2 regions of the Janthinobacterium sp. SUN211 genome follow, and region 2 is predicted to be linked to the other one. Evidence: predicted binding sites of a transcription regulator. Region 2 holds the regulator's gene; the other holds the start of a gene.
What was found. Region 2 encodes FliA, which starts transcription of late flagellar genes. Its sites were predicted from a motif close to CTAAAGTTTNNNNNNNNNNNGCCGNTA; they were not measured.

Region 1: O3301_RS04930 (FlxA-like family protein) is a predicted target of FliA. The motif match lies at 2,348-2,374, and genes of this name have one in related genera.

What each region holds. Positions count from the first base shown of each region.
Region 1 is NZ_JAPWIC010000001.1:1,136,821-1,141,235, forward strand. Features, by position in the region: gene O3301_RS04920 (response regulator transcription factor) at 1-438, shown strand, start outside; gene O3301_RS04925 (ATP-binding protein) at 441-1,934, shown strand; gene O3301_RS04930 (FlxA-like family protein) at 1,976-2,317, opposite strand; gene dcd (dCTP deaminase) at 2,439-3,008, opposite strand; gene O3301_RS04940 (alpha/beta fold hydrolase) at 3,142-3,942, opposite strand; gene O3301_RS04945 (HAD family phosphatase) at 4,001-4,415, opposite strand, start outside.
Region 2 is NZ_JAPWIC010000002.1:388,364-392,778, reverse strand. Features, by position in the region: gene motD (flagellar motor protein MotD) at 1-752, opposite strand, end outside; gene O3301_RS07420 (flagellar motor protein) at 758-1,504, opposite strand; gene O3301_RS07415 (RNA polymerase sigma factor FliA) at 1,486-2,217, opposite strand; gene O3301_RS07410 (antiactivator of flagellar biosynthesis FleN protein) at 2,263-3,126, opposite strand; gene flhF (flagellar biosynthesis protein FlhF) at 3,119-4,415, opposite strand, start outside.

The DNA.
Region 1 (4,415 bases), on a different contig from region 2:
ACGGACCGCATCGTGGGCCTGGAGCTGGGCGCCGACGATTACGTGACAAAACCGTGCACGCCGCGCGAGCTGACGGCGCGCATCCGCGCCATCCTGCGCCGTGCGCAAGCGGCGCCGCAGGACACGTCGGGCCTGGCGCCGCTGACCGTGGGCCAGTTGACGATGTGGCCGGAACAGCGCCGCGTTGCCTGGGCCGGCGCGCACCTGGAGCTGACGAGCACGGAATTCAACCTGCTGGAAGTGCTGGTGCGCCATGCAGGCAAGCCCGTGAGCAAGAATCAGCTGTCCGAACTGGGCCTGGGCCGGCCCATGGCCCGCTTCGACCGCAATATCGACGTGCACTTGAGCAGCCTGCGCCGCAAGCTGGGCAGCCTGGCCGATGGCCGTTCCTGCCTGCAAACCGTGTACCGTCTCGGCTACCAGCTGATCAAGGAGTAAGCGTGGGCCGTCTGTTCTGGAAGTTTTTTCTGTGCATCATGCTGGCGCAAGTGACGGCCACCATCGGAATCGGCGGCACCTTCTGGCTGAAAAACCGGGCCGCGCAGCAGGAACGGGCCCTCGACATCGACACCAGCCCGCCCGCGCAAATGATCATCGAGGCCGCCAGCGCCACCGTGGAAGCAGGCGGCAGCCAGGCCTTGCGGCAATTCCTGGGCAAGCTCGAACGCATGCGCGTGTTTGCCGTCGATGCCAAAGGGCAAGAATTGATGGGCCGCACGGTGCATCCCGCCATGCTGGCCAAGGCACGCGCCATGCTGCAACAAAGCCAGGCCCATCCCGTCGTGCGCGACGTGGCCGGCAGCGACGGCAAGCGCTACCTGCTGTTCCTGCCCTCGTCCGAACGCTTCCGCAATGCCGAGGCGGGCGCCGCGCGCGACACGCTCAACGCCGTCACCCTGAGCGGCCCGCGCGCCATGGGACCAGGTCCACGGCCCAGCGAAGCGGGCGCCCCGCCGCCACGCGGCGAATTCGGCCGCGGCATGCCGCCCGGCCCGCGCATGGACAGCCCCTACCGCACCTTCATTCCCCTGGCCGCCGCCATCGCCGCCAGCCTGCTGTTCGCTTTTTTGCTGGCCTGGTATTTTGCGCGCCCCATCCGCGACCTGCGGCAGGCATTCGAGGCCGCCTCGCACGGCAACCTGGCGCCGCGCTTTCACGCCAGCGGCAAGCGCGGCGATGAATTGACGGACCTGGGACGCGATTTCGACCGCATGACGGGCCGTTTGCGCAGCCTCATGGACAGCCAGAGGCGCTTGCTGCATGATGTCTCGCATGAGCTGCGCTCGCCGCTGGCGCGCTTGCAGGCCGCCATCGGCCTGGCGCACCAGCAGCCGGAAAAGATGGCCGCCTCGATGCAGCGCATCGAACGCGAAAGCGAGCGCATGGATAAGCTGATCGGTGAACTGCTGACCCTGTCGCGGCTGGAAGCGGGCGCCGTGCAAGCGGGCGCGGGGCACGCGCACAGCGAAGACGTCGGCATCGCCGACCTCGTGCACGACATCGTGGACGACGCCCGCTATGAAGCCAGGGCGCGCCTGATGGGCATCGACCTGGCGGTCGACGCGGCCATGGCCGACGCCAGCGTCACGGGTCAGCCCGAACTGCTGGCGCGCGCCGTGGAAAACGTGGTGCGCAATGCTGTCAAGCACAGCCCCGACGGCGGCACGGTCGATGTCGAGCTGTCGCGCCAGCATGATTGCTTGCGCATCGCCGTGCTGGACCGGGGACCCGGCGTGGCCAGCGCCGACCTGGCCCGCATTTTTGAACCATTCTTCCGCGCCAGCAATACCCAGCACAGCACGGACGGTCATGGCCTGGGCCTGGCCATCGCCCAGCACGTCATCAACGCCCATGGCGGCCGCATCGGGGCCAGCTTGCGCAGCGGTGGCGGACTGTGCGTGGAAATGTTGTTGCCCGTCAAAACGCCAGGCTGACCTGTCGGCGAGCCTGGCGTCTTTTACGCGCGGAGTTGCTGTTACGCCTGCGTATCGATGATGCTGCCCAGGGTGGACGAAGTCGATTTGGCCGGGCTCGTCGCCGTATCGGCGCTGCTGGCCGGCTGAGCATCTTGCTGCGCCGCCTTCTGCGCGGCGGCAGCTTGCAACTGGGCAATTTGCGCCTGCAAGGCCTGGATTTGCTGCGCCAGCTGCTGCTGCAGCTTTTGCGACGCCTCCGTCTGCTCGCCCTTCTGCGACTCCGTCAACTGCTTTTGCGCCGCCGTGATCTGCTTTTGCAGCGCCGCGATCTGCGAACTGCTGCCCGAACTGGCGCTCCCCGCCGCGCTGACCGCGCCGCCTGAACCGATTGCCGCTACCATGATGCCTCCTCAGTGTTTCGATACCAAGGTTAACGGCAAGCATGGGCGCGGATGTAGTGCCGCAGGTGTAAAGGCAGGTAAAGACAGGGAAAGACGGCTGGCGCCCCTCCCTTCACCGCAATCAGGTCTTGGGTAACGTTACGCCGACCTGGCCCTGATATTTGCCGCCGCGGTCCTTGTACGACGTTTCGCACACTTCATCGGACTCGAAGAACAGCACTTGCGCCACGCCTTCGTTGGCGTAGATTTTCGCCGGCAGCGGTGTCGTGTTGGAAAACTCCAGGGTCACATAGCCTTCCCATTCCGGTTCGAACGGGGTGACGTTGACGATGATGCCGCAGCGCGCATACGTGCTCTTGCCCAGGCAAATCGTCAGCACGTTGCGGGGAATGCGGAAATACTCGACGGTACGGGCCAGCGCGAACGAATTCGGCGGGATGATGCAATAACCCTTGCCGGACACGTCGACGAAATTGTTCGCGTCGAAATCCTTCGGATCGACGATGGTGGTGTTGATGTTGGTGAACAACTTGAACTCGTCGGCGCAACGGATGTCATAGCCATAGCTGGAGGTGCCGTAGGAAACGATGCGGTTGCCGTCGCGTTCCTTGACCTGGCCCGGTTCGAACGGCTCGATCATGCCCGTTGTTTCCGCCATGCGGCGTATCCATTTATCGCTTTTAATCGTCATCGCAGGGGTATCTTTCTAGAATATCGGAATGGCTGGGGCCGCACGCCTGCTGCAGGCGCGGCCCGGATGGCAGGATTTTACGCGAAAAACCGCCACTTTTGGCCCTTGCCCGCTGAAAATCCTTGCCAGTCGGCTAGTGTTTCGCCAACAGCGAGGTGATCATCTCGCGCACCACTTGCGCCGTCAGTTCCGGGTTTTCCATGGGAAACAGATGCCCGCCCGGCACCTGGCGGAAAAATTTGCCGACCAGCTTGCGCGTGGCCGTCAAGCCCGCCTGGCGGCATTCCACCGATTCCGTGCCACCGATAAAACCGATGGGCACGGGAAAACCATCCTTGACGAGGCCGCCGATATGGTGCGGCAAGCTGCGGTAGACCTGCGTTTCCACTTCGCGCGTAAAGCGCAACTGCACCCCGTCCGGATGTGGCGCCAGGCCGCTGTCGATGTAATCGCGCAAGACTTGCGGCGCCCAGATGGCGAACATGTCCTTGGCGGCAAAATGCGCATACGCAGCTTGCGCATCGGGCCACAGCTTGCGCCGTCGGGCGGAAAAACGGGCGGGAGAGTAACGCTCGCCCAGCGCCGTGTTGCGCGCCAGCCGCACCAGCAAAGCGCGCCAGCCCGCCACCACGGGCGAATCGAGCAAGACCACGCAGCGCACCAGGTCGGGACGCTGCTTGGCCACCATAACGCTGAGCATGCCGCCCAGCGAATGGCCGACGAGGATCACGGGCGCGCTGTAGCGGCGCTCCAGGTCGTCGATATACTCGCGCACCAGCTCGGGCCAGCCCGTGCTGACGGGGTATTCTGGATCGTGCGCATGCATGTCGAGCGCCTGCACGGTGTAATGCTGTCCCAGCAAGCCGAACAGCTTGCGGTAAGTGCCGGCTGGATAACTATTGGCATGGGCAAAGTGCAGTTGCGGGAGGGTCATCGTGGGTCGGTGCCGGTGAATGCGATAAACAATTGTAATGGCATGCCGGCAAGACGTATCAGAGGAAGGACTCTAATTGCCGGGGCGTATGGGCCATGCCGGGCACGAACGCCGCCAGCACTTCGCCCAGCTCGGCGTTTGAATCCACGACGCAAAAAGCGTCGTCGAACGCGTAATGACGATTCATGGGATTGCGCACGACGATGCATTCCAGCCCGGCCGCGTTGGCGGCGCGCAAGCCGCGCGGCGAGTCTTCCACGGCCACGCAGTCGGCGGCGGCCAGGCCCAGGCGCTGCAAGCCCAGCTGGTAGCCGTCGGGCGCCGGCTTGCTTTCGCCATACATTTCACGCGTCAGCACGAAATCGAAGTGGCGCAACAAGCCCGTGGCCGCATGGCTGATCCGGAAATGCTGCTCGTAGGCACTGGTGACCACGCCCATGGCCACGTGCGGGCGCAGCGCCGCCAGCACTTGC
Region 2 (4,415 bases):
GTCGGCACTTCCGTCACCGTTTCGGGGATGCCCGACAAAATCGTCACGGCGACCCGGCGGTTGCGCGCGCGCCCTTCCGGCGTGGCGTTCGGCGCCACGGGGATATTGTCGGCGTGGCCCACGGCCGTCAGGCGCGACGCCTTGACGCCGCTGGCGATGAACAGGCGCACCACGGCGCTGGCGCGCGCGGCCGACAACTCCCAGTTCGAGGCAAAGGTCGAATTGCTGATCGGCTGCACATCCGTATGCCCTTCCACCTGCACGTCGTGCGTGTCGTCCTTGAGCAGCACGGCCACGGCGCGCAAGGCCTGGTCCGATTCCGCCGTCAGGCCCGCCGCGCCCGGATCGAACAGCACGCTGGCATTGATTTCCACGCTCACGCCGCGGCTCGTCTGCGTGACCCGCACCTTGCCTTCCTTGACCAGCGGCGCCAGGGTCGACGTCAGGTCCTGCGCCAGGCGCGTCATGTGTTCGCGCTCGCGGCGGATGGCTTCCGTGCGGCGTTTCAGGGCGGGATTGGGCAACGGGATGGCCTGCGGCGCTTCCATGATGATGGGCGGCGCGCCCTTTTCCAGGCTGAAGGCCTGGCCGATGGCGCTCTGGAAGACGCGGTATTTTCCTTCGTTAACTTGCGAAATCGCATACATGACGACGAAAAAGGCGAACAGCAGGGTGATGAAGTCGGCGTACGAGATCAGCCAGCGGTCCTGGTTATCCGGTTCCTCGTCATACTTCCTGCGCGCGCGCCGCATCATGGTCAATGCTCGTGCAAGAGGCTGGACACGCGCTCTTCGATGATGCGCGTGTGGTCGCCCGTGGCGATGTCGTACAGCACGGCGGCCGTGATTTCATACTGCACCACGCGGCGCGAAACGATGGCCTTGAGTTTATTGGCCACCGGCAGGAACAGCAGGTTGGCCAGGCCCACGCCATAGATGGTGGAGACGAAGGCCACGGCGATGCCGCCGCCCAGCTTGCTGGGGTCGGTGAGGTTTTCCATCACGTGGATCAGGCCCAGCACGGCGCCCAGGATGCCAATGGTGGGCGAATAGCCGGCCGCCGATTCCCACACCTTGACGGCCTGGCGCTCGGCCATTTCGTAGGCGGAGATTTCCACGTCGAGCAGCTGGCGCAGCTTGTCGGGCGCGATGCCGTCGACGATCATGCGCAAACCCTTGGCATTGAAGCGGTCGGCCGTGTTTTCCATCAGGCGTTCGAGCGCCAGCGGGCCGTCGCGGCGCGCCGTCAGGCTCCATTGCCCGATGTCGCGCGCCAGCGCGGCGCGCGTGTCCGACGGCGGCAGGAAGACCCAGCGCAGCATTTCCAGGCCGCGCACGAAGGTGCGCAGCCGCGTCTGCAGCAGCACGGCGCCGAAGGTGCCGACGATGACGATGGCAAAGGCGGCCGGCTGCAGCAGGGAGGCCATCTTGCCGCCTTCCAGTGCCTGGCCGACCAGCAGGCCCGCCAGCGCCAGCGCCAGCCCGATTACGCTGGACCAGTCCACGCCAGCTCCCTCAAGGTTGCGCGCAGGCGCGCGACGGCCTGGGTATGCAGCTGCGAGACGCGCGATTCGGATACGCCCATCACCGCGCCGATCTCCTTCAGGTTCAGCTCTTCTTCGTAATACAGGCCCATGAGTATTTTCTCGCGTGGCGGCAGCGCGTCGATGGCATCGATCACGGATTGCCGGAAATCGGTATCGAGCAGGGAACGCAAGGGGTCGCTGTCCTCGTCCACGCAGTGGCGGTCGAGGAAGCTGTCATTGCCGTCCGGGTCATGAAAGTCTTCGTAGTACACGAGCTGGTGGCCGCCGCCGTCGCCCAGCATTTCCTGGTAGTCGGCCAGCGACATTTTCAGCAGCTTCGCCACTTCCGACTCGGTCGGCGGATGGCCGAGGCGCTGCTGCAGGGTGCTCATCGCCTCTTCGATCTTGCGCATGTTCTGGCGCATGCTGCGCGGCAGCCAGTCGCTGGTGCGCAATTCGTCGAGCATGGCGCCGCGGATGCGCAGCACGGCATACGTCTCGAACTGCGCGCCATGCGTCTCTTCATAGCGCGTAATGGCATCGAGCAGGCCGATCATGCCGGCCTGGATCAGGTCATCGACCTCGACCGAAGGCGGCAATTTCGCCTTCATATGGTGCGCCAGACGCTTCACCAGCGGAATGTGCTCCGTCAGCAAATAGTCCTTGTTCGATTTCCCTTTGACCGTGTACATAGGCTGCTTATTGTTTTCTCATCTTATCTGGTGCTGCGGTTCGATTCAGGCGCTGAACTGGTGCGGGCTCCCCGTCTGGTACAAGGTGCCGCCAAGCACCGGCGCCGCCGAACGGGCCAGCCGCTCGGCCAGTCCGCGAAACGCCACCGACGCTCCCGCCAGCGGAAACGCATCGACCACGCTGCGGCCCAGCCGCGCCGCGCGGTGCAGATACTCGTCGGCAGGCACGGAACCCATCGAAGTCAGCTTCACGGCCAGGTAGCGGCTCGCCGCCTGCGCCATATTATCGTATACCACTTTTGCTTCGGATTCGGAAGCGCCGGTGACGAGAATGCCGAACGGACGGCGTCCCAGTTCCTGGCTCAGGCGCTTGATCAGGCAGTACGCCGCCTTGATCGAGGTGGCGCTGGTCGAGACTTGCACGACGATATCCGACGATGCCATCAGCGGCACGGGGAAGCAGGCCCCCTCGTCCGCCACGACGCCGTCGACCAGCACGATGCCGCTCTGGCGCGCCAGCACCTCGAACGTCTTGCCCAGGCGGCGCAGTTCATCCTCGCCCGCATAATCCATGCTGTCCATCAAATGGTTGCGCGCGCCCAGGCTGGCCACGCCGAAGCCTTGCGGCACCTGGTGGATGACCTGGTTCAAGCCGCACTGCTGGCGCGCCACGTCGCGCAGGCTGGCGCCGTGCGCCAGTCCCAGGCGCGATGCCACGCCATCGCTGCCGCCGCTGGCGTCGAGCAGCAGCACGTCATTGCCGCCGTAGACGAGCGACGCGCCCAGGTTGACCAGCATGGCGCCCTTGTCGTCCTGCGGCGTGGCCGAGAGGAACGTCATGACGCGCGGCTGCGGGCCGGCCAGCATGCGACGCAAGCCTTCGGCCTGGTCGAAATCGAAATTAGCCAAGGTGCACCCCGCGCGCTTCATTGTTGCGGGCGGCCGCCTGCGCCATCAGCAGCGGCAGTTCGGCGTCGGAAAACTGCGTCGCCGCCGCATCGCGCTTGAGCTTGAAGGCACGGTCGATCAGGTAGCCGCGGTCGGCCAGGTACAGGTCTTCCGGCACGCGCTGGCCGTTCGACACATAAAACAGGTTCAGCTTCTGGCGGATCACCACGTCGAGCACATTGCCGATCGAGGCCGCTTCATCGAGCTTGGTCATGATGCAGCCGGCCAGGCCGCTGCCCTGATACGCGCGCACCACTTCGTTCAACGTTTCCTGCGTGGCCGTGGAGTTCAGGCACAGCAGGCGCTTCACGTCGGCGCCGGCGCCCGACAGCATGGCCACCTGTTCCGTCACCATCTGGTCGCGCTGGCTCACGCCCACCGTATCGATCAGTACCGTATGCTTGTTCTTCAATTCTTTCAGGGCGATGCGCAAGTCCGCCTCGTCCTTCACGGAATGCACCATCACGCCGAGGATCTTGCCGTAGATGCGCAACTGTTCATGCGCGCCGATACGGTAGGCATCCGTGGTGATCAGCGCCAGCTTTTCCGGGCCGTGGCGCATCACGCAGCGGGCCGCCAGCTTGGCCGTGCTGGTGGTCTTGCCGACGCCCGTCGGGCCCACCAGGGCAAACACGCCGCCCTGCTCCAGCATGGCGTCTTCATTGGCCACAGTATTCAGGTTACGGCTCAGGACCGTCTTGATCCAGCGCATGCTTTGCGCGCCCTCGAGACCGGCCGGCAGCTTGTCGATCAGGTAGCGCGCCAGGCTGGCCGAGAAGCCGGCCGCCAGCATTTCGCGCAGCACGACGGCTTTTTGCGGCTCGCGCTGCTGCGTCGAACCCCACGAGATTTCCGCCAGCTGGGTTTCCATCATGCCGCGCATGGCGCGGATTTCATTCATCATGCCGCTCATCTCGGCGGCGGCGTTTTCCTTGACGTGCGCCAGCGCGCTGGCCATCATCTGCTGCATGCGAGCCATGTCCACTGGCTCGGAGGCAGCCTGGCGCGGCGCGGCAGGACGTGGCGCGGCCGGGCGCTGGGCCGGGGCGGCCGGACGCTGCGGCGTGGCGAACTGGGTCTGCAACTGGGGACGGGGCTGGGCCATTTCGGAGGCGGCCGGCGGCGAGGCCAGCGAAGCGGCGTCGTCATTGGCCAGCGCGAGGATTTCCACCACGCCATCGGCCTGGCGGTTCGACAGGATCACGGCATCGGGGCCCAGCGCTTCGCGCACCTTGCGCAGCGCATCGCGC